DNA from 3 places in the Erythrobacter sp. MTPC3 genome. Region 2 is predicted to be linked to each of the others. Evidence: predicted binding sites of a transcription regulator. Region 2 holds the regulator's gene; each other region holds the start of a gene.
The links. Region 2 encodes LexA, which represses DNA repair genes until DNA is damaged. Its sites were predicted from a motif close to GTTCCNCNCTTGTTCT; they were not measured.

Region 1: the regulator LexA is predicted to act here: its motif matches at 2,168-2,183, upstream of ACGHU1_RS11320 (ribonucleoside-diphosphate reductase subunit alpha).
Region 3: the regulator LexA is predicted to act here: its motif matches at 5,955-5,970, upstream of ACGHU1_RS01725 (putative DNA modification/repair radical SAM protein).

The regions. Positions count from the first base shown of each region.
Region 1 is NZ_BTGP01000007.1:193,241-200,681, forward strand. Features, by position in the region: gene ACGHU1_RS11310 (energy transducer TonB) at 1-469, shown strand, start outside; gene ACGHU1_RS11315 (alpha/beta fold hydrolase) at 698-1,609, shown strand; gene ACGHU1_RS11320 (ribonucleoside-diphosphate reductase subunit alpha) at 2,244-4,304, shown strand; gene ACGHU1_RS11325 (PilZ domain-containing protein) at 4,439-4,798, shown strand; gene ACGHU1_RS11330 (hypothetical protein) at 4,933-5,118, shown strand; gene ACGHU1_RS11335 (ribonucleotide-diphosphate reductase subunit beta) at 5,315-6,364, shown strand; gene ACGHU1_RS11340 (hypothetical protein) at 6,595-6,747, shown strand; gene ACGHU1_RS11345 (hypothetical protein) at 6,753-7,148, opposite strand.
Region 2 is NZ_BTGP01000001.1:128,199-135,639, reverse strand. Features, by position in the region: gene trpC (indole-3-glycerol phosphate synthase TrpC) at 1-3, shown strand, start outside; gene moaC (cyclic pyranopterin monophosphate synthase MoaC) at 143-616, shown strand; gene ACGHU1_RS00645 (molybdopterin molybdotransferase MoeA) at 616-1,806, shown strand; gene lexA (transcriptional repressor LexA) at 1,999-2,688, shown strand; gene ACGHU1_RS00635 (ComEC/Rec2 family competence protein) at 2,711-4,939, opposite strand; gene gltX (glutamate--tRNA ligase) at 4,990-6,414, shown strand; gene ACGHU1_RS00625 (citrate synthase) at 6,453-7,441, shown strand, end outside.
Region 3 is NZ_BTGP01000001.1:348,671-356,111, reverse strand. Features, by position in the region: gene ACGHU1_RS01755 (sodium-dependent transporter) at 39-1,469, shown strand; gene ACGHU1_RS01750 (pyridoxamine 5'-phosphate oxidase family protein) at 1,566-2,048, opposite strand; gene ACGHU1_RS01745 (ImuA family protein) at 2,247-3,095, shown strand; gene ACGHU1_RS01740 (DUF6504 family protein) at 2,980-4,620, shown strand; gene ACGHU1_RS01735 (PilZ domain-containing protein) at 4,696-5,034, shown strand; gene ACGHU1_RS01730 (phosphoribosyl-AMP cyclohydrolase) at 5,098-5,721, opposite strand; gene ACGHU1_RS01725 (putative DNA modification/repair radical SAM protein) at 5,984-7,222, shown strand; gene ACGHU1_RS01720 (UdgX family uracil-DNA binding protein) at 7,222-7,441, shown strand, end outside.

The DNA of each region.
Region 1 (7,441 bases), on a different contig from region 2:
TGCGAGCCTGACTTTCGCCGCACCTGCCTTTGCCGGTGAACCCAAGGAACAAACGTCCATCGTCGTGCGCTCAGCCGCCGCCATGGAAAAGTGGCAGGACGAAACCACCAAAGATTTGAACCGCGCCCTTGGCCATGCGCCAATTCGCCAGACGATGGTGCCCAATGAAGGCATCGTCGAGGTTGCCTTTACCCTTGGCGCTGATGGCCGGGCCGAAAATGTCGAAGTGCTGAAAGGCAAAGGCAATTGGGCCGCGCGCAAAGCCGCGACCTATGCTGTCACCCGCCTTCGTTCGCTGTCTGATGTGCCGGTTTCCGCGCCAAAGGATGTCCGCTTTATCGCCAGCATAATCTTCGCCGATGACCGCGCCGCGCATCGCAAGCTGGCAGAGCAGGTGCAGCAGAAACGCGCGGCCCAGCGGTTTGCTTATGCAGAGGGTGAAACCAATGTGATCCTGCTTGGCGGCTGACCGGTTCCGCCCCTTGGAAACCGTTAATACCCGCCGCCAATGCTGGCCTTCGCAAAGAAGGGCCGGGCGCGCCGCATCCTCCTGTCTCCAGTCCCGCGCGGATACCCCGTGTAGGCAGGCCGGGTGCGGCGTGTTTCCGCGCACATGGGTGGTCCTCACGACCAAGGGGTTGGGTCACAGACAAATTTAGGGCATTCGTCTCTGCTGAAGTTTTACGGAGAGAACGCAATGCCAACCACCACCGCCAACGGCGTCGAGCTGTTTTACGAAGACAACGGAAATGCAGGCGATGAACCGATCCTGCTGGTGATGGGCCTTGGCGCGCAGATGATCCTGTGGCCCGATGAACTGGTCGAGGCGCTCGTCGGGCACGGGTTCCGCGTTATCCGTTACGACAATCGCGACATCGGTTTGTCGCAGAAGATGGAAGGGGCGAAGGCGCCCGGTCTCCGCACACAGGTGCTGCGCAAGATGATCGGATTTCCTGCGCGTGTGCCCTATACGCTGGCCGATATGGCGGCGGATGGCGCAGGGCTGCTTGATGCGCTGGAAATCGGCCGGGCGCATGTCGTCGGCGCGTCGATGGGCGGAATGATCGCGCAGCTCATGGCGATCAATCACGCGGACAAACTGCTGTCGATGACGTCAATCATGTCGACCACCGGCCACCCGAAACTGCCGACTGCCGATAAACAGGCGATGGACGCGCTGATCGCCCCGATCAAGTCGATGGAGGAAGAAGACCTGATCGCGCACGGCATCAATATTCAGCAAAGCATCGGCAGTCCTGGCTTCCCTGCCGATCCTGAACGCCGGCGCGAGCGGGTGAAGACAGCCGTGCGCCGCAGCGTTTATCCCGCCGGCCTGCCGCGCCAGCTGGCCGCGATCATAGACGATGGCGACCGCAGAGAGCGGCTTAAATCCGTGACTACACCAACATTGGTGCTGCACGGAGAGGATGATCCGCTGGTCAAGCTGGAGGGCGGGAAAGACACCGCTGCGCATATTTCTGGCGCGAAACTGGTCACCATGCCCGGCTGGGGCCACGATCTTCCGATTGAGCTGGTGGACCGGATCGCGCAGGAAATCGTAGGCCATGCCAAATCTGTGAATGCCGAGGTCAGCGCGGCCAGCGCCTGATAGTGTGAGGCGCGATTAGCGGCATCGCGAAGAGCGGAGCCTGCAGATCGCACCAGATGCGCCAAATCGGCATTGGAGCGTCCTGCGCGGCTGTGATCGCAGGCTAGCGGAGGCGCCCCGAGGGGGCGCTACGGATTCGATTGTTGCGCATCTGGATTCGATTGATTCACAAGCCCGCGCACATCCTTTTGCACGCCAAAATTTTTTCGCAGATTCGTTTTTGGGCTTGCGCGTCTGACAAGCCTAGGAAAACCGGCGCGTCGCGGCGTTGCAGGCGGATAATACACCGGCGATTTGGCCGCGCAGTTTCCCTTAATCGGCATTTACCCTCTTGCGCGCTGGCAGCGCATGATTCAGTATTTAGTGGTTGTTCGGGGCTGCACACCCACAAGACCTAGTGATCGCAGCGCTTGAGCCCCATATAGGCAATCGGGGCTTTTGCGCAGGGGATCGGAGTCTCCCTTTCAGGTTGTGCGGCACCGGCAGGGGGCACATCGGGGTATAAGTTTCGGGACAAGCTGTGGCTTTACCGGGGATATCCTGAGGATTGTCTGGTAGAGAACAGAATCGGAACATGGGACTTTCTTCGCTAGAAGGGCGTCGCACCCCGATTCGCGAACCGAGCGGGGCTACGATGGAATTTAAAGCGAGTGATGGCGTGCCAAACGAAACTTCAGGCGACCTGCTGACCGACACTGATACCGGTGCGGCCAGCGATAGCGCCCCCACGAGAACAACACCCCCGGCAACGAAAGCGGTGAGCATGAAAACGAGCGACAAAGGCAGCGAAGAGCTGGTCGCACAAAAAGCGGGCGAGGCGCTTGCTGGCGCGATGGGCGCAGTGGCCAAGGCCGCTGGCGACACCGACAGCAAAAAGGTCAATGACCGCCGCTTCACGATCACGACCGACGCATCGCGAGACGCGAACCTGACCGAATTCGGCAAGGAAACGCTCACCGATCGTTACCTGCTGCCGGGTGAGACATACCAGGATCTGTTTGCGCGCGTGGCCGATGCCTATGCCGACGATCAGGAACACGCGCAGCGCTTGTACGATTACATCTCGAACCTGTGGTTCATGCCGGCTACCCCGGTGCTTTCCAATGGCGGCACCGCGCGCGGCCTGCCGATCAGCTGCTATCTCAACAGCGTGTCCGACAGCTTGAACGGGATTGTGGACACCTGGAACGAGAACGTGTGGCTCGCGTCGAAGGGCGGCGGGATCGGCACATATTGGGGCAATGTGCGCGGCATTGGCGAACCGGTCGGCCTTAACGGCAAGACCAGCGGCATCATCCCGTTCGTGCGCGTCATGGACAGCCTGACGCTGGCGATCTCGCAAGGCTCTCTGCGGCGCGGGTCGGCGGCGTGTTATCTCGATGTGTCGCACCCTGAAATCGAGGAATTCCTTGAAATCCGCAAACCATCGGGTGATTTTAACCGCAAGGCGTTGAACCTGCACCACGGCGTGCTGCTGACCGACGATTTCATGGAAGCCGTGCGCGATGGCGCCGAGTTTGATTTGAAATCACCAAAGACCGGCGAAGTGCGCGGCACAGTGGATGCGCGTTCGCTGTTCCAGAAACTGGTCGAAACCCGCCTTGCCACTGGTGAGCCATACATCGTGTTCAACGACACGGTGAACCGCATGATGCCAAAGCATCACCGCGACCTGGGCCTCAAGGTTTCAACCTCGAACCTTTGCAGCGAAATTACCCTGCCGACGGGTATCGATCACCTTGGCAATGACCGTACGGCGGTATGCTGCCTATCCTCGCTCAACCTCGAAAAGTGGGATGAGTGGAACGGCGACAAGCAATTCATCGAGGACGTAATGCGTTTCCTCGACAACGTTCTACAGGATTATATCGACCGCGCGCCGGACGAGATGGCCCGCGCAAAGTACTCCGCAGAGCGTGAACGTTCGGTCGGCCTCGGCGTCATGGGGTTCCATTCCTTCCTTCAGCAAAAAGGGCTGGGCTTCGAAACTGCGATGGCGAAGGCGCTGAACCTCAAAATGTTCAAGCATATTCAGGCCAAGGCGTCCGAGGCGAGCATGTTGCTGGCGCAGGAACGCGGGCCGTGCCCCGACGCCGCCGATATGGGCGCGATGGAGCGGTTCAGTTGCAAGATGGCGATCGCACCAACGGCGTCGATCAGCATCATTTGCGGCGGTACGTCTGCCTGCATCGAGCCGATCCCGGCGAATATCTACACCCACAAAACCCTGTCGGGCAGCTTCATCGTGAAGAACCCGTATCTGGAAAAGGTGCTCGATAAAAAATCGAAGAATTCAAACAACATCTGGAATTCGATCCTGGAGCAGGGCGGCAGCGTCCAGCACCTCGACTTCCTGACTGCGGAAGAAAAAGCGAGCTTCAAGACCAGCTTTGAAATCGACCAGCGTTGGCTGCTCGAATTCGCCGCCGACCGTTCGCCCTACATCGATCAGGCGCAGTCGCTGAACCTGTTCATCCCGGCGGATGTCGACAAGTGGGACCTGATGATGCTGCACTTCCAGGCGTGGGAAAAAGGCATCAAATCGCTTTATTACCTCCGCTCCAAATCGGTGCAGCGCGCAGGCTTTGCCGGCGGCGTCGAGGCTGACAACACGAAAGACGCGCCCGAAATCGCACTGAAAGCCGAACTTGGCGAACAGCAGACCGATTACGAGGAATGCCTCAGCTGCCAGTAAGCGTGTGACGTTTTTCCAATCTTGCAAAACCCCGCGAGGCAAAGCGCTTCGCGGGGTTTTTCTTGGTCGCCTCGGCGTGCACGTGGCTGCGCGTTTACGCAGACTTAAGCCTATCGCTGTAGCGCATGCGCGTTATGCAGACACGTCAGACTTCGCGCAAAACGATCAGCTTGCCCGGACGCTTTTACACCGGCGCAGGCCAGCTCGTCGATGTCACCTTGAGTGAGCTATCGGTGGGCGGTTGCCGCTTTGCCGCACCGGGAAAGGCGCTCATCCCGGGCACTCCGTTGCAAGTGTATATCGGCGCATCCGGTCCCCACCGCGCCAATGTCCGTTGGAGTGAAAATGGCGAAGTTGGCGTGACATTCGCCGCGCCGTTTACGCAGCCGCAAATCGACGCGTTCGAAAACGGCGAAGAGCCCGGCACACCCGGCACCGCGCAGGCGGACACGCTTGACCAGTTATCAAAGGCAAAGCCGCACCGTTTCTGCTGAACGCATATCGTGTTTTCGCTGATGGCGCGCCAAAATGCGGGCGCGGCCCACTCGCGCGCGGGCAATAATTGTGTCATCATTCGCTGACTGGGCCGCATTCCGGCCCGGAGATTGCGATTAAGAAAGATGACATCATGACGCCAATCACCTGGATCGGGATCGCTGGCACCGCACTGGCGCTCGTGTTTCTGATTGCCGCGATCCGCAAATTGCGCACGGCCCAGACCGGCCACACCGCCAATGCCGCGCGCATCCACATCCCTGTAGTGCTCGCTTTCCTGCCGATTTTGTGGCTCGTCGTATTGTTCATGCAAGGGTGAGAAACACCGGCGTTTGCGCACCGTGCAATCACCGCACTTGCATAGCGCGCACGGCCCCGCACTTCGCCTCCTGACCCGACTCGGTTCGACTCAAATTTTACACGGTTTATCCCCGCATAAACCTACGTGGTTGCCTTCGTTTCGTAGCTCTGTTTCCCTATATGGGTAAGCGAATACGAACCGAAGGAAACACAACATGTCGTTGCTCGAAGCCCGCTCCACCTACAAGCCGTTCGAATATCCGTGGGCTTACGACTTCTGGAAACGCCAGCAGCAAATCCACTGGATGCCCGAAGAGGTGCCTTTGGGAGAGGACTGCCGCGATTGGGCGCAGAAAATCACCGAGCATGAGCGCAATTTGCTCACCCAGATCTTCCGGTTCTTCACCCAGGCCGATGTCGAGGTGCAGAACTGCTATCACGAACAATATGGCCGGATCTTCAAACCGACCGAGATCAAGATGATGCTCGCCGCGTTCTCCAATATGGAGACCGTGCATATCGCCGCCTACAGCCACCTGCTCGACACAATCGGGATGCCTGAAAGCGAATACAGCGCCTTCCTCGAATATGAGGAGATGGCGGACAAGCATAGCTACATGCACCAGTTCAACGTCGAAACGGACGAGGATATCGCCCGCACGCTCGCCATGTTCGGCGGCTTTACCGAAGGGCTGCAGCTGTTCGCCAGTTTTGCGATGCTGATGAACTTCCCGCGCTTCAATAAGATGAAGGGCATGGGCCAGATCGTATCGTGGTCGGTCCGCGATGAAACGCTGCACTGCGAAGGCATCATCAAGATGTTCCACACCTTCTGCGAGGAGCGCCAGTGCCTCACCAAGGCGGTGAAGGAAGACATCATCGATATCTGCCAGAAAACCGTCCGTCTCGAAGATGCTTTCATCGACCTCGCATTCGAAATGGGCCCGGTTGAAGGGATGACCCCGACCGATATCAAGAAATACATCCGCTACATCGCCGACTGGCGGCTCAAGCAGCTGAAATTGCAGCCGATCTACCTGATCGAAGAGCACCCGCTGCCATGGCTCAGCCCGCTGCTGAACGGTGTGGAGCACGCCAACTTCTTCGAAGCGCGCGCCACCGAATATTCCAAAGGTGCCACCACCGGCGACTGGAACACCGTATGGTCCAGCTTCGACAAGCGCCAGAAGGCCAAAGCCGTCAACGAAGACGAAGCGGCGGATGAAGGCCCGGATATGTTCGGAGCTGTCGAAGCGGCGGAGTAATTTGCATTGATCGCCTTGCTTAAGGCGATCAACAGACGACAAATTCAAATTTGAATAATCACCGTGTTTGGGGGAGAGCCGCGATGCTTTCCCCCGACCTCGTTTCATTCGCCTGCCCGGTGTCATTCTGACGCAAGCGTCAGCGATCCGTGCGGGTAATGGAATGTAATTGTCCGTTCGTCCGCCGATGTTGTGCTAAGCTGCGGCTCCAAACAGAAAGGAGCCACTCCATGCAAGAAACCACTATCGCCGACCGCAAGAAGGAACTGCGAAACCTGCTCGACAAGCTTGAAGCGCATCCGGACAAGGCTTTTCCCGAAGAGCGCGCGCGCGTGGCCGTGCTGCAAAATATGCTCGCCGCGCACGAAAAAGCGAACGCGTAAGGCTTTTACCGGCCCCTCGCCGCGAGCCGGGGTATCAGTCCAAACGCGATCTGCCCGAGAAACCCGTACAAACCTGGCGGCGCAATCAGTGAGGCAAGCCATGAGCGCACTGCCTCTGATCGCCCCGCATCATGGGCCAGCAATGCAGCTAGCGCCATTTCCGATGCCATCAGCAGCGCAAAGGCAAGAGCGCCCATCGCCAGAGCTGAGCATGCGTTGTCTATCTTCATACGCCGCATCACTCGCCGTGCCGCGATCCAGCTTGCTGCCAGAATGATCGGGATTTCAATCAGGATGAATGTGCTTTCACCCACAGCGTCGCCGCCCCAAACCGTCCGCGCCGTGCCCAGTATAAAGCCGAGGCTGAAAATGACCGCCCAATACGTGATGCTAGCGTGCACCAAAGCTGGGCGGGGGGATATCGGCGCTGCTGCCGGGTCACTTTCCATATTCACATTATAGCACCGAAACTTACCGCGCAGATTTGACCCATATCAAAGGCGTGCCTGCACGCTGCGCTAAACTGACATCACATTCAAAAGCGGGAGGGCCCCGGTAGGTCTCGGCAAACGGCCTATAAACTCACCGAAATACTGAAGCACGACCGCTGTAATCGAACCGCCAAGCGCACCGGACCGAGGTTGAAACCGAAGCGGCCAGCGTTCATCGGACCGAGGCGCTGAAGAAACAGCTC
Region 2 (7,441 bases):
TGAGAGCGGGTCTGTCCTACCACTAAGGATCGCGGTATGGTTGGCGAATGACAGCGCATCCACTCCCTTTTTCAGCCGCCCCATCTTCCCGCTCAGGACCGTGTAACATGCGGTCCATGTCTCCCCTGCAGGGAGGCGTCTGATGAGCGATCTGACCCACCTCGATGACAGCGGCGCGGCGCATATGGTGAATGTCGGCGCGAAGGCTGAAACCCAGCGACTTGCCATTGCTGCCGGGCGCATCACCATGTCGCAAAGCGCGCTGGCCGCGATCCGCGCAGGCAATGCGCCAAAAGGCGATGTGCTTGGCACGGCCCGCATTGCGGGCATTATGGCAGCCAAGCGCACCGGCGAGCTGATCCCGTTATGCCATCCCCTCGGGTTGGAAGCGGTGAGCATCGACTTCACCTTCGAAGAAGACGGAGTCGCTGTCACGGCCAGCGCATCGCTAACCGGCAAAACGGGTGTCGAAATGGAGGCGATGGTGGCGGTCTCCACCGCGCTGCTGACAATCTATGACATGGCAAAAGCGATCGACAAGGGGATGGTTATCGAAGCCGTGCGCCTGATTGAGAAACGCGGCGGTAAATCGGGCACGTGGAAAGCAGATAGCTGATGGCTGATATGCTCACGCTGGAAGAGGCGCAGGCACGCCTCCTCGCGCTTGCGCCAGAGCTCGGTGTTGAGCGCGTTTCAGCGGATGGCTTTGCCGGAGAGCGTTATCTGGCGGAGGACCTCATGGCCGCGCGAACGCAGCCGCCAGCGGACCTGTCCGCCATGGACGGCTACGCCATTTGCGGCGGCGGGCCGTGGTCAAAGGTAGGAGAAAGCCGCGCCGGCACCCCCTTTGCGGGCAGTCTTGATGAAGGGCAATGCACCCGTATTTCTACAGGTGCCCAAATGCCTGAGGGAAGCGACCGCGTCCTGATACAGGAAAATGCGGTGGTCGAGGGTGATACGGTATCGCTTGCCCAAGGCGAGACGCGGCCGGAAGCAGCGCGGCACGTTCGCAGCAAGGGTTTCGACTTTGTTGCGGGCGAACGGGTGATGCGGATCGGAACGAGCATGGGCCCGGCGCAGATCGCGCTAGCCATCGCGGCGGGACACGGCCTGTTGCCGGTGCGCAGGCTGCCACGGATCGCAGTGCTCGACAGCGGCGATGAACTGGCCTCCGATCCAGCGGATTGCGGCCCCGACCAAATTCCTGCAAGCAACGGCCCGATGATCGCCGCCATGCTGCGCCCTCTAGTGGGCGGTGTAACCCGGCTTGGCCCGGTGGCGGATGACACGGAGGCATTGGCCGATGCACTTGCTCTGGCTGAAGGTCATGACATCCTTATCACATCAGGCGGCGCATCCGTCGGCGATCACGATCTTGTCCAGCAGGCACTGATCAACTGGGGGGCGAACCTCGCGTTCTGGAAAGTCGCGATAAAGCCCGGCAAGCCATTGATGGTGGCGACGCGCGGCGAGCAAATCATACTCGGGCTCCCCGGCAATCCGGTGTCGAGTTTCGTGACGTGTTTTCTGTTCGGCATTCCGCTGGTCCGCGCCGCGCTTGGATCGACGTCGCCGATGGGCGCGCCGCGCAACCTCATCGCCGCGGAGGATTTGCCCGCTACTGGGAGCCGCCGCGAATTCCTGAGAGGAATTGCCGATGGTGAAACCGTCAGCCAGTCGGCGGTTCAGGATTCGAGTGCGTTGCAGGCGCTTGCCACGGCGAACTGCCTGATTGACCGACCCGCTGGATCGCTTTTCGTGCGGAAAGGCGAGACAGTTCCGGTGTTTTACCTCCACAACGGCTGAATTCTGCGGGTTATCGCGCTTAACGAAACTTGACAGGTCGAATCGGGTTGCCTATTCGTTCCGCATTCGTTCACCTTATCGGTGCGCGGGGAGTATCGGCAAAGCACCAGCTATCGGTGCCTCTTCGGATGCGTGAAACAGGCACTACGGGCTATTTGTCGGTCCGGCACGTGCGTTTTAGGGAGTGACCCCATGCTGACTGCAAAGCAGCACGAATTGATCCAATTCATCCAGAAACGTCTGGATGAAACCGGTATCTCGCCAAGTTTCGAAGAAATGAAGGAGGCGCTCGATCTCAAGAGCAAATCGGGTGTTCACCGCCTGATCTCTGCCTTGGAAGAACGCGGGTTTATCCGGCGTTTGCCCAACAGGGCGCGGGCGCTGGAAGTGATCCGCCAACCCGAAGATTCCACGCCTACGCCCCGCGCCACGGTTAATGCCAATGATACGGTCGCCTCGGCCTCTGCGGTCATGAAACAGGCGCCAGAGCCTGCCAATGACGTGATCGAGATCCCGCTGCATGGCCGGATTGCCGCCGGTGCTCCGATTGAGGCGCTGGAGGGTCAAAGCTCGCTTCCGGTTCCGGCTGCGCTGCTTGGTCCTGGTGAGCACTACGCTCTCGAGGTATCGGGAGATTCCATGATCGAGGCGGGGATCTTCGACGGTGATTTCGCACTTGTGCGTCGGACTGACAATGCCCGCGATGGCGAAATCGTGGTTGCCTTGGTCCGTGATGAAGAAGCGACGCTGAAATACCTCCATAAGGACGGCGGTAATATCCGCCTTGATCCGGCCAACGCGATGTACGACCCGCAAGTTTACGGCGCGGGTGAGGTAAAGGTTCAGGGCAAGCTTGCAGGCTTACTGCGGCGCTACCACTGATGTGTTGCGCGGGGCAGCAGGTCTATTCCTGCGTCCCGCGCCACCATCCGTGCTGTCCCTGACCAGCTGAAACGCTGACGACCCGTTCATTGGCAAGGTCGATGGACAGACCACCAGTTTTCTGGAGCAAGCGACGGTCCGCTTTAAGCCATCGCGGCATGCAGGATCGCGGCAGGAACCGGTCAGCGACCACAATGTCGGATCGTTCACATGCTGCAGCCAAGGCGCGTTCTTCGACCATGTCACGGTTACGCGCCATCAGGATCGTCCATTCTCGCGCTGCTCGCGTGATCGTGACAAGGCAGAATTCAGTCGAGCAATTGGCGCCGCTCCACTGATCCAATGGGATAGGTTCGCTTTCCACGCTGGCGAGTTCCAGCAGGTTGTCCTTCGAATAGGACGACCGACTGTTCCGCAATGACAGCATATCGCGCGCGCCTTCGCCGTTTTCGATTGTGATGCCGACATGCCGGCCTTCGCGGCCAATCAGGAGGTCCGGGATTGGCGTCGCGAGCAAGGTCGCGGCGGCCAAGCCCGAAGGCAGCAGTCCCCATAAACGGGCCTTCCCGCTCCACAGCGCGAGCCACATGCCGCCGATGACAAACATGGCAATGGTTCCATAACCCATCTGCGGCATCAGTTTGACGGCACCAGGCTGCGCGGATGTGAAGTGGGCGAGCCCAAGAAGCACATCGAGCGATTTCTGAACCAGCCACCACGCAGGCCCGCCCAACCCCAGCAGGTCGAGCGCCAGCGCGAACGCAATCAGTGGCATGGAAATAAAAGTGACCAAAGGGATCGCAAAGACATTGGCAAAAGCGCCGTAAAACCCTGCCCTGTGAAAATGGAATAGCACAATCGGCATGAGCGCAATCTCAATCACAAGGCCGGTGATGAACAGCATAGCGACCTTTCGCCCGGTTCGCTTCAACCAAGGCTCCTCTCGTGCGGCGAGGAACGCCTTGGCAGGTGCCGAAGAATGCAATGCGACGATGGCGAGCACGGCTGAAAAGCTCATCTGAAAGCTAGGCCCAACCACGCTTTCCGGCCACAGAAGCATCACAAAGACTGCGGCAGCCGCCACCATCCGCAATGATAGCGCGTCTCTGCCCAGCGCCAGAGCAATAAGGACCAACATAGCGGCTGCGCAGCTTCTCACAGTCGGAACTTCCGCACCGGTCAGCAGCGTGTATCCAATCCCGGCAAGCGCGCCTGCCGCCGCAGCCGCCACCGGCAATCGCACCCTAAGGGCAAGGGGAGGAAACGCCGCCAACAACTTCAGTGCGATCAGATAGCCACCGGCGATCACGGCGCTCACATGAAGTCCGCTGATTGATAACAGATGCGTCAAACCGGAATCGCGCATCGCGTCTTCGTCAGCTTCGGTAATGGCGCCTCTGTCTCCGCTGGCAAAGGCGGCTGCGATTGTTCCAGCGGAGCCGTCCACGCGCTCCCTGACATGCGATGAAAGCGCGCGCTGAATAGCCGCCAGACCGCTTGCAGGCGGGGCCTGTTCCATGACTTCGATGCCGCCCATCACGCTGCCGGTTGCAGCCAATCCTTTGAACCATGCAGCACGCGCAAAATCATAAGAGCCAGGCAGCATCGGGCTGGCAGGTGGCATAAGGCGCACGCGGGCCCGAATGATCGCACCCTCCAGCAATATCGCAGTCGATTTGTCGCCTGAAACTGGCGTGTCCAACGGAACATTAACGCGGATTTTCCGGCTTTCACCGCTTCCCGCGTCGCGTACCGCCATCGTCAGCCGCACACGATTTTGGGCTGGCTGGTCCTCTCTGGCGAGGATGTAACCCTGGACGCGCTCGATTGTTGGCCGGTCGATCGGCTCTGCACCGACGGTCTCCGAACGCAGCCAGATAACCAATATTCCTGCGGCGAAAATAACACCTCCAGCGACGACCGCGCTGCGAAGGTGATCTCGCCCCTCCCCCGGTCTCCAGACAGCGAGTGCAAACAGCGCGGCCAGCAACGCGGCAGTGATAGCCATGATCCACTGCAGCGGCGATTTCAGTGCAAACCATGCTAAGATCCCGCTCGCAAACAGAACGGCGAGCCACGGGGCACGGTCAAACCCCGAAGCGCTCAGGAACCTGTTTGCGCCGCTCGCAATGATACGCGGGATGCTGGACAACGCTGCGCCCCTTTGCCAAGGGCGCTGCATTGCAACATTGTCGGCGGCCGGAACATCGGATGCACCGCCGCCCAAAGGCACTAATGGCGCGTCGCGCATGGTGTTTCCCCTGAAGCATCAGGGCAGAAATGAAAAGGAATTTGAAGGACATGGCTAGCGAAAGCGCAAACGGCGGTAAGGCAGTGGTTACACGCTTTGCGCCCTCGCCAACCGGGTTTTTGCACATTGGCGGTGCGCGAACGGCGCTCTTTAACTGGCTTTATGCCCGCCATCACGGCGGGCAGGCGCTGCTCAGGATTGAAGACACTGACAAGGAACGCTCAACACAAGAAGCCATAGACGCCATTCTCGACGGACTTAGCTGGCTCGGCCTTGATTACGATGAGGAGCCGACATTCCAGTCCGCGCGCGCAGATCGCCATGCCGAAGTCGCGCACAAGCTGCTGGATGCTGGCCATGCTTATAAATGCTTTGCCACGCGTGAGGAGCTGGAGGAAATGCGCGCCGAACAGCGCGTAAATAAGCAGCCAATGCGGTATGACGGACGCTGGCGGGATCGCAGCGCGTCCGAGGCTCCCGATGGAGCATCCTATACAGTCCGGCTCAAGACCCCGCAGGACGGGGAAGCCACAATTCAGGATGAGGTTCAGGGATCTGTCTCGGTCAAGAACGATGAGATCGACGACTACATCATCCTCCGCGCAGATGGCACGCCGACCTATATGCTGGCAGCGGTGGTGGACGATCACGATATGGGAGTTACGCATGTCATCCGCGGCGACGATCACCTCAACAACGCATTCCGCCAATTGCCGATCTATCATGCGATGGACGGGATAGAGGGCGATTGGGCAGAGCCAGTTTACGCACACATTCCGTTGATCCACGGATCGGACGGGGCAAAATTGTCCAAACGTCACGGCGCATTGGGCGTTGATGCCTACCGCGACGAGATGGGTATTTTGCCAGAGGCGCTGTTCAATTACCTCCTTCGCCTCGGCTGGGGCCACGGCGACCGCGAAGAAATCACGCGGGATGAAGCAATTGAGCTTTTTGGATTGGGCGGAGTGGGCAAAAGTCCGTCTCGTTTCGATATGAAAAAGCTCGAGAATCTGAACGGGCACTACATCCGCGAAGCTGACGATAGGATGCTGGCCAACCTGGCAGCAAAAGGTATGGACGGCGATGTCGATATCGATCTGCTTGCCAAGGCGATGCCGGTCCTGAAAACGCGGGCGAGGAGCGTCCACGAACTTGCTGAAGGAGCGCAGTTTTTGTTCGCTCAGCGGCCTCTAGCCATGACTGAAAAGGCCGCAAAGCTGCTTGACGAAAACGGAAGGGCGCGGCTGGGCAAGATTTCCAGTGCGCTTGCGGCGGAAAATGACTGGACAATCGAGGCTCTCGAAGCCACTACGAAGTCGCTCGCCGAGGAACTGGAATTGGGACTTGGCAAGCTTGCGCAGCCAATGCGCGCTGCGCTTACCGGGACGACGACATCGCCCGGAATTTTCGACGTTCTGGTCCTTCTTGGACGGGAAGAAGCCCTCGCCCGGCTCAACGCACACGCTGCGTGAGCCGGATCAACGGGCAGGAATTGAGCAGGAGACACATCTTGGCAGATCAAAACGCCAAACTCGATATCGGCGGAGAGACCCACGAATTTCCCGTGCTCCAGGGCAGCACCGGACCCGACGTGGTCGATATCCGCAAGCTGTATGGCCAAACGGGCAAATTCACATTTGACCCGGGTTATAAATCCACCGCCAGCTGCGAGAGCGCACTGACGTATATCGACGGCAACGAAGGTATCCTGCTGCACCGCGGGTATCCGATCGGCCAGCTGGCAGAACACTCCAGCTTTATGGAAGTGTCCTATCTGCTGCTGAATGGCGAGCTGCCGAGCGGTGAAGATCTGGACGATTTCACCTACACCATTACGCGCCACACGATGCTGCACGATCAGCTGCGCCAGTTTTATCAGGGTTTCCGCCGCGATGCGCACCCGATGGCGATCATGTGCGGTGTGGTTGGCGCGCTTTCGGCGTTCTATCACGACAGCACCGATATTTCGGACCCAGAGCACCGCAAGATCAGCTCACACCGCCTTATTGCAAAAATGCCGACGATTGCGGCTGCCGCTTACAAATATTCGGTCGGCCAGCCCATGATGCAGCCGGACAATTCGCTGAGCTACACGGGTAATTTCCTGCGGATGACATTCGGCGTTCCGGCAGAGGAATACGAAGTCATTCCCGCAGTAGAGCGGGCGATGGACCGGATTTTTATCCTCCACGCCGACCATGAACAGAACGCATCGACATCGACCGTGCGGCTTGCCGGGTCATCGGGCGCGAACCCATTTGCGTGTATCGCTGCGGGCATTGCCTGTCTGTGGGGTCCTGCGCATGGCGGCGCCAACGAAGCGGCTCTCAACATGCTGCGCGAAATCGGCACGCCTGACCGCATCCCTCATTACATTGAGCGGGCCAAGGACAAGAACGATCCGTTCCGTCTGATGGGTTTTGGCCACCGCGTTTACAAAAACTACGATCCGCGTGCGACTGTCATGCAGAAAACCGTGCGCGAAGTGTTCGAGGCGCT
Region 3 (7,441 bases), 220 kb from region 2:
CGTCGGGGGACGCGTGCAAAAGGGATAAAATTTCAATCATGGTAGCATCCACCGGTTCGGGCGAGCGCGAAGGCTGGTCCTCGCGCAGCGCATTCATCTTGGCCGCCGTCGGCGCGGCGGTCGGTCTGGGCAATGTGTGGCGATTCCCGACCCTTGCCGGGGAAAGCGGGGGTGGGGCGTTCGTCCTGTTCTACGTCGCCTGTGTGTTCCTGCTCGGCCTGCCGCTGGTCATCTCCGAAATCTTCATCGGCCGCACCGGACAGGACGACGCGGTTGGCTCCATTCGCAAAGTGGCGAAACAGTCGGGCGCGTCGGGTTCATGGTCGTTGTTCGGATTTCTCGGTGTGCTGGCGGCGTTCCTGATTCTGTCGTTCTATTCGGTCGTTGCCGGATGGGTGCTGTATTACGTCGGCGTGATGGGCGCTGATTTCCTTGGCGCGATCATGGCAGGCGATCCGTTCAGAGGTGCGCTACTCGGTGAAAGCCAGGAAGCTGTGTCTGGCCGCATGGGAGAGCTGTTTGCCAACCCGATGCTGCTGCTTTCGATGCACTTTGCTTTCATGGGTCTTACACTGTTCATCGTCGCGCGCGGCATCGGTTCGGGGATTGAGGCCGCGGCCACGATCCTGATGCCGATGTTCTTTGTGCTGCTGGTCGGGATCACGGTTTACGGCGCATTCGTGGGTGACATGACAGAGGCGTTGGCGTTTCTGTTTACCCCTGACTGGTCGAAACTGACGCCGCAGGTGATGAACACCGCGCTGGGTCAGGCGCTGTTTTCCCTGTCGCTGGGCGTTGCCGGGCTGATCACGTATGGTTCGTATATCAAGGGGCCGAGCGGCCTCGGTTCGACATCGGTCACCATCGCGTTTGCCGATACGGGTGTGGCGCTGCTGTCGGGCCTGATGATTTTCCCGATCGTGTTTGCCGTGGGTCTTGATCCGGCGGCAGGCCCTACGCTTGTGTTCCAGACGCTGCCATTTGCATTCCAGACGATGCCCGCAGGCGCGCTGATCGGGCTGCTGTTCTTTGTCCTGATCCTGGTCGCGGCTGTGACCAGCTCGATCTCCTTGCTTGAGGTGCCGGTGGCATGGGGCATTGGAGAAATGGGCTGGAGCCGCCGCACATCATCGCTGGTGTTCGGGGGCGGGGCGTTCCTGATCGGGATCGCCTGCCTGCTGGGTTACAATGTCTGGTCCGATGTCCGTCTTTTGGGTTTCTGGCCGCTATTTGCTGAAACCGATATTCTGGACACGGTTGATGGCTTTACAGGCAAGGTGATGCTGCCGCTGGGCGCGTTCTTCACCGCGATATTTGTCGGTTGGAAGGCGGATCGCCGTCTTGTGAAGGAGATGACCGGGCTTTCAGGTGTCTGGCTGTCGCTGTGGCGCTTTCTGATCGCATGGCTCTGCCCGTTGGCCGTGGGCACCATTTTGATTACCGGACTGTTCCCGCAAATACTCGGCTAGGCCCGGCGAATCCTAGCTGGACGAAAAAAGGGCCGCTCCGTGATGGAGCGGCCCTTTTGCGGCCCGTATTATTATTATGTGTTCGGGCGGAATGTTTTACAGCGTTGTTTCGGCATGCTTGTCCTGAACATCGTCATGGACGGTCATGCCCATCGCCATCTTTGCAGTGGTGAGGATGCTCATGTCGCCGCTCCAGATTTCCGCATCGCGCAGGTCCATGCGCAGGAACAGGATATCGGGATCGTCCTTGCCGCCGTCGTACCAGGCCTTCACAAAGTTGTTCCAGAAATAGTCGAAACGTTCCTGGCTGTCTTCGATGAAGAGGCTGCCGTGGAAACGGGCGTAAACATCGTGTCCTTTGCCTTCGTAGGTGGCAGTCACCGGACCCAGCTTGGCAAAATCGCTGCTTTTCTGGCTGAAGAACCAGACCGAGCTATCGGCGTCCTTGTCCGTTTGCGCGGTCATTGGAACTGCGGTTTGCGGCTCTCCGTCGCGCTGGAGGAAAAGGAACGGAGAGTCCGAAAGGGCTTTCCAGAATTTGGTTTTCAGTTCGTCGGCGTTTCCGTCTTCGTAACGCATATATTCAATCTCCTGTATTTGCTTAACTAACGGGGCAGGGGACCATCCGTTCCAAGCCGGTCGGCAGGACGAGGCTGTGACTGGGTAAAACACGCGGGATTGCACGAAGCCGCCAAATGTGGAACATATTAGGAACAAAGGTGACTCGGGCGAGTCTCTTTTCCAACAATCACATTTCTAACACTCACAGGGTTTGCAATGTCGGCATCCGTTTCTCCCAGCGGCGCAAAGGCGCTCCAGTCTGTTCCTGCCTCGACTCTGGTCGCAGAAGGGGCTGGCCGGCTGTCCGCAGGTGATATCGCGGCGCTTTCAAAGGCGCGCGAGGGGCGCTGGCAACCCGGCCTTGCCGATCAGGCCAGCCATAGCGAGATTTTCGCAAGCTCCAGCGATGCGAGCGGGGCTGGGCTGGCCTTTGCCCTTGCGCGCGATGCCTTGCAGGTGGCGAAACGGGACGAGCCTGATCCTTTGGCAGAGGTGCAGGACCGGCGGCAGGTTTTGTGGGTGCAGGACAAACGCGCGGCGCAGCGCAGCGGACGCCCTTATATCCACGGCCTGCCATCCGATTTGCGCGGGCGGATCATCCATGTCGAGGCGGAGGATGCCCAGGACGCGCTCTTCGCCTTGGAAGAGGGGCTGCGCTGCCGCGATCTTGCCTGCGTTATCGGAGAGATTTCCGGCAATCCGCGCACGCTCGATTTCACCGCTTCGCGCAGGCTCAGCCTTGCGGCGGAAAAACACGGCGTGACGCTGTGGCTGGTGCGGCTGGATGCCGCGCCGGAGCTATCCTCTGCCAGAATGCGCTGGAGGTCGAGGCCGGCTGCCTCTTCACCGGCGCGCTGGAACAGCGACGCCCCCGGCGCGCCAGCCTGGCAGGCGGAATTGTTCAGGGCGCGCAGTCATGCACCGGGAGAATGGATACTCAAAGATGACAATGGACGTTTGCGAGCGCGGCGGACCGGCACCCCGGTCGCGGCCAACACGCAGGATATTGGCGATCTGGTTCGCCCGACTGTCGGTCGATCGCTGGCGGCTTGCGCACGGCTCTGACAGCGCAAAGTGCAATCCGGGCGAGGGTGCCGATGCCCTGCCGACGGTTCTGATTACAGAAACAGCGCACGGCCCGCGCATTGATGCGGCCAACCGGGCAGGGCACACAGCAGGCGCGCGGGCGGGAATGATGCTGGCCGATGCGCGCACGCTTTGCCCGGACATCCAGACCGCCCCCGCCGATCCCGCAGGCGATCTCGATTTTCTGGAAAAACTCGCGCTCTGGTCGCAGCGTTGGGGACCGTGGAGCGCGATTGACCAGCCCGACGGCGTGTTGGTGGACATCAGCGGCGCAGCGCATCTGTTTGGCGGAGAGAAACGCCTGCTGGACGATGTCGAAACCGCATTTGCAAAACGCAGCCTGTACAGCCGCGCGGCCATTGCTCCAACAGCAGGGGCGGCATGGGCGTTGGCGCATTTCGGGCCGGCTAAAGCCATCCTTGGGCCGCGCGATGATGCGCTTCAATGCCTTTCAGACCTTCCTGTGTCGGCTTTAAGGCTGGATCAGGACGTGCTTACGGTGTTGCGCAGGTTGGGGCTGAAACGGCTTGGCGATCTTGTAAGTATTGCGACCGGACCTGCGGACCGCGCAGAGGCCGCGGCGCGCGATGCGCTGCACCGCCGGTTTCGCAATCGCAAATCCCCGTCGGCCAATCCGCTCGTCCGGCTCGACCAGCTGATGGGCCGCGTGCCGGAACCGCTGCTGCCGATTGTGCCGCAGCACGCGCCGATGGTGCAGCGCCGCCTGATGGAGCCGATCCGCCATCGCAGCCTGCTCGACAAGGTGTTGCACGATTTGGCCGATGACATGGTGCGCCAGCTGGAGGCGCGCGGGGAAGGGGCAAGGCGGCTTGAGCTGGGGCTGTGGCGGGTCGATGGAGAGGTGCTGGTGCGCAGGCTTGAACTGGCCGCCGCCACGCGTGAAGCGGCGCATATGACGCGCCTGTTCGCCGACCGGCTTGAAGACATAGAGGCCGGTTTCGGGATCGAGACTGTGCGGCTGCGCGCCAGCTGGGCCGAACCGCTCGACCTTTCGCAGGGCGATGTCGAACAGGCAGCAGAGCGCCACGGCACCTCGCTGAATGCCTGCATCGACAGATTGACAGTCCGGCTTGGCCCGCACGCCGTGCGCCGTCCGGTTCCCCATGCCAGCCATCTGCCTGAACGCGCGCAGACGTGGCAGCCCCCGCTGGAGCCAGAGCGCAGTTCGCAGCCGATGTTAGAGTTCCACGAAAGGCCTCTGAAAATACTCGATAAACCCGAATCGATTGCGGTCCTGTATTCCTCTCCCGATGGGCTGCCCCAGCGTTTCCGGTGGCGCGGCAATGTGTGCGAAGTGTCGCGGGTTGAGGGGCCGGAACGCATTGCGCCGGAATGGTGGCGCGAGAAATCGACAGTGCGCCTGCGCGATTACTACCGCATCGAAGACAGCGAGGGGCGGCGCTATTGGATTTACCGTCACGGCATTGCGGGCGACGGCAGGGGCGGGATGCCGAATTGGTATCTGCAAGGACTCTACAGCTGAAGCGTTCGCAACAGCGCGGTTCATACCAACATTAGCAGTCAGCAAATTTTTACGTTTGTTCATTAATGCGTTCTCATGAACATGCACAGCATCTCTCGCGCTGCAGAGCGACGGTCGCTCAGCTTGATGGTGAAGGGCCGCGTGAAGTCGCGCCCTGTTTATGTCGATTTGATCGATATTTCCGAAGGCGGCTGCAAGATTCGCGGCTCAAATGGATTTGCGGAAATCGGCGATCGGGTCACGATCAAGGTGGACGGTGTCCACGCGCCGCTCGGTACGGTTGCATGGATTGACGGCAGGCTGGCCGGAGTGTCCTTCGAAGGCGAGATGCATTCGGCAGTCATTGACCATCTGGTCAATTCGCAAATGTGCAAATACGTCGAAGCCAAGAAGGCTGGCGGCAAGCAAATCTGAGCAGATAGCAGGCAGCAAAAAGGGCCGCCCCCAAGGAGCGGCCCTCTGCTATGTCTCGCAAAATCAATTCGGGCTGTAAGGAATGGTCGATTTGTGCACGGCCATTTTCAGGTCACCTTCTGCGTCGCGAATATATCCGATCGTATACTCGACCTTCGTTTCATCACCGCCGTTGGTCGGGGTAAAGTAGTAGTTCCCCATGGCGACTGCCATGTTGCAGATGTTGTTCGTGATACCAGCGTTTTGCCAGCGTACTTTTGACCACGGTGTGATCGCAAAACCCTTGTCCTCGGGATAGGAAGGATTGCCTCCGACGAAATAGGAGAGCGCTCCATCGAATGATGGACGGAATTGTTCGACTGATGCGAGCGTCGGCTTGAACAGCACGAGGCTCTCGTCATAGGCATAGAATTTGTCGATGTGATCGATGGCTGCCTGGCGGTAATCGCCACCGGACGAATACGCCTCGCCGATCTCTATGATCCCATTGCCCCATGCCTCCTGTGCGGCAACGACTTCTTTCTCCGTGATACATTGCAATTGCGCCTCGGTCGGGGCGCGAGGCTGGTCAGCGCCGAGCGGCATGGTGCCGGTGCTCTGTGCGGCGACAGCTGTCGTGCAAAGCGCGCTCGCGGCGGCCGCAAGCGTCAGTTTGGTTTTAATAGATACTGAAATTGAATTCTTCACGTTCGTCTCCTTTAGGCGCCATACGCTCCATCGAGAAGCGTTGGCCGTTCGTTCGAGGGACGAGGAAGACACTGGCCTCCTCGTCACAAAATCTTCGGCATACGCCGCGATTTACGTCCGACATCACGAGCAAGATTGCTCGCCAGAGGGGCCCGGTCCGTGGTGTTATAATGTCTCAAACTCGCGCGGGTTCCAAGCGAATGCTAGTAATTTCATTTGCCGAACTGGATTTGAGAACATACAAGGAACATATAGGTGTTCCATGACTCAACAAACGATCCAGCAAAAACTCGAAATCCTTGCCGATGCGGCAAAATATGATGCCTCCTGCGCGTCATCCGGAACGGCGAAGAAAAACTCGCTGGGCGGGAAGGGGATCGGCTCGACCGAAGGGATGGGGATATGCCATGCCTACGCGCCTGACGGCCGGTGTATCTCGCTGCTGAAAGTACTGCTGACCAATCACTGCATTTTCGATTGTCACTACTGCATCAACCGCAAAAGCTCGAACGTGCGGCGAGCGCGCTTCACCCCTCAGGAAGTCGCTGACCTCACGATCAATTTCTACAAACGCAATTATATCGAGGGGCTGTTCCTTTCATCGGGCATCATCAAAAGCTCCAATTACACGATGGAGCAGATGGTCGAATGCGCGCGGATCCTGCGCGAGGAATACGATTTTCGCGGCTACATTCATCTCAAGACTATTCCCGAGGCCGATCCCGAATTGATTTATCAGGCCGGGCTGTTTGCTGACCGTGTTTCGATCAATGTCGAACTGCCGACACGCAAAGGTTTGAACCGCTTGGCCCCGGACAAGGATGAACACCAGATCGAAGGTGCGCTCGCCAAAACCAAATCGCGCATCATCGAGGCGAAGGATGAAAGGAAGCGGTTCAAACACGCGCCGCGCTTTGCCCCGGCGGGCCAATCCACCCAGATGATCGTGGGCGCGGATAATGCCAGCGATGCCGATATCGTTGGCAAGGCGAGCACGCTATACGGCAATTTCGGCCTGCGCCGCGTCTATTACAGCGCGTTCTCGCCAATCCCCGATGCGAGCGCGGTGCTACCCTTAAAACGCCCTCCGCTGATGCGCGAACACCGTCTTTACCAGTCGGACTGGCTGATGCGGTTTTACGGCTATGCTGCGGGAGAAGTCGCGCAGGCGACCGATGCGCACGGCAACCTGCCGCTTGATATTGACCCCAAACTGGCATGGGCGCTGAAATTTCGCGGCAGTTTTCCGGTCGATGTGAACCGTGCACCGAAAGAACAATTGCTGCGGGTGCCGGGGCTGGGGACGACGGCGGTAGGCCGGATCCTTGCCGCGCGGCGGCACCGGACTTTGCGGCTCGATGATGTGGCGAAGCTGACCCAGTCGATTGCCAAGGTGCGCCCGTTTCTGGTCGCGCTGGACTGGCGGCCTACGGCGCTGACCGACCGCGCTGATCTGCGCGCTTTGCTGGCGCCCCGGCAAGAACAGCTGGAGCTGTTTTGATGGGCGCTCAAAAGGCCTCGGTGCAGAACGCCTCTCTCGGCTCGCGCTATGTTGTGCACCTGCCGACGCCTGATGATTTCGCATTCTGGCGAGAGCGCGCGCGGGCGCTGATCCAGTGCGATGTGCCGCCTGATCGTGTGAGCTGGGTTGAACCGGGCGGGACGGGCGATCTGTTTGCGCAGGAAGGGCCGTCTAGCCGGGAAAAGCGGTTGCCTGTGC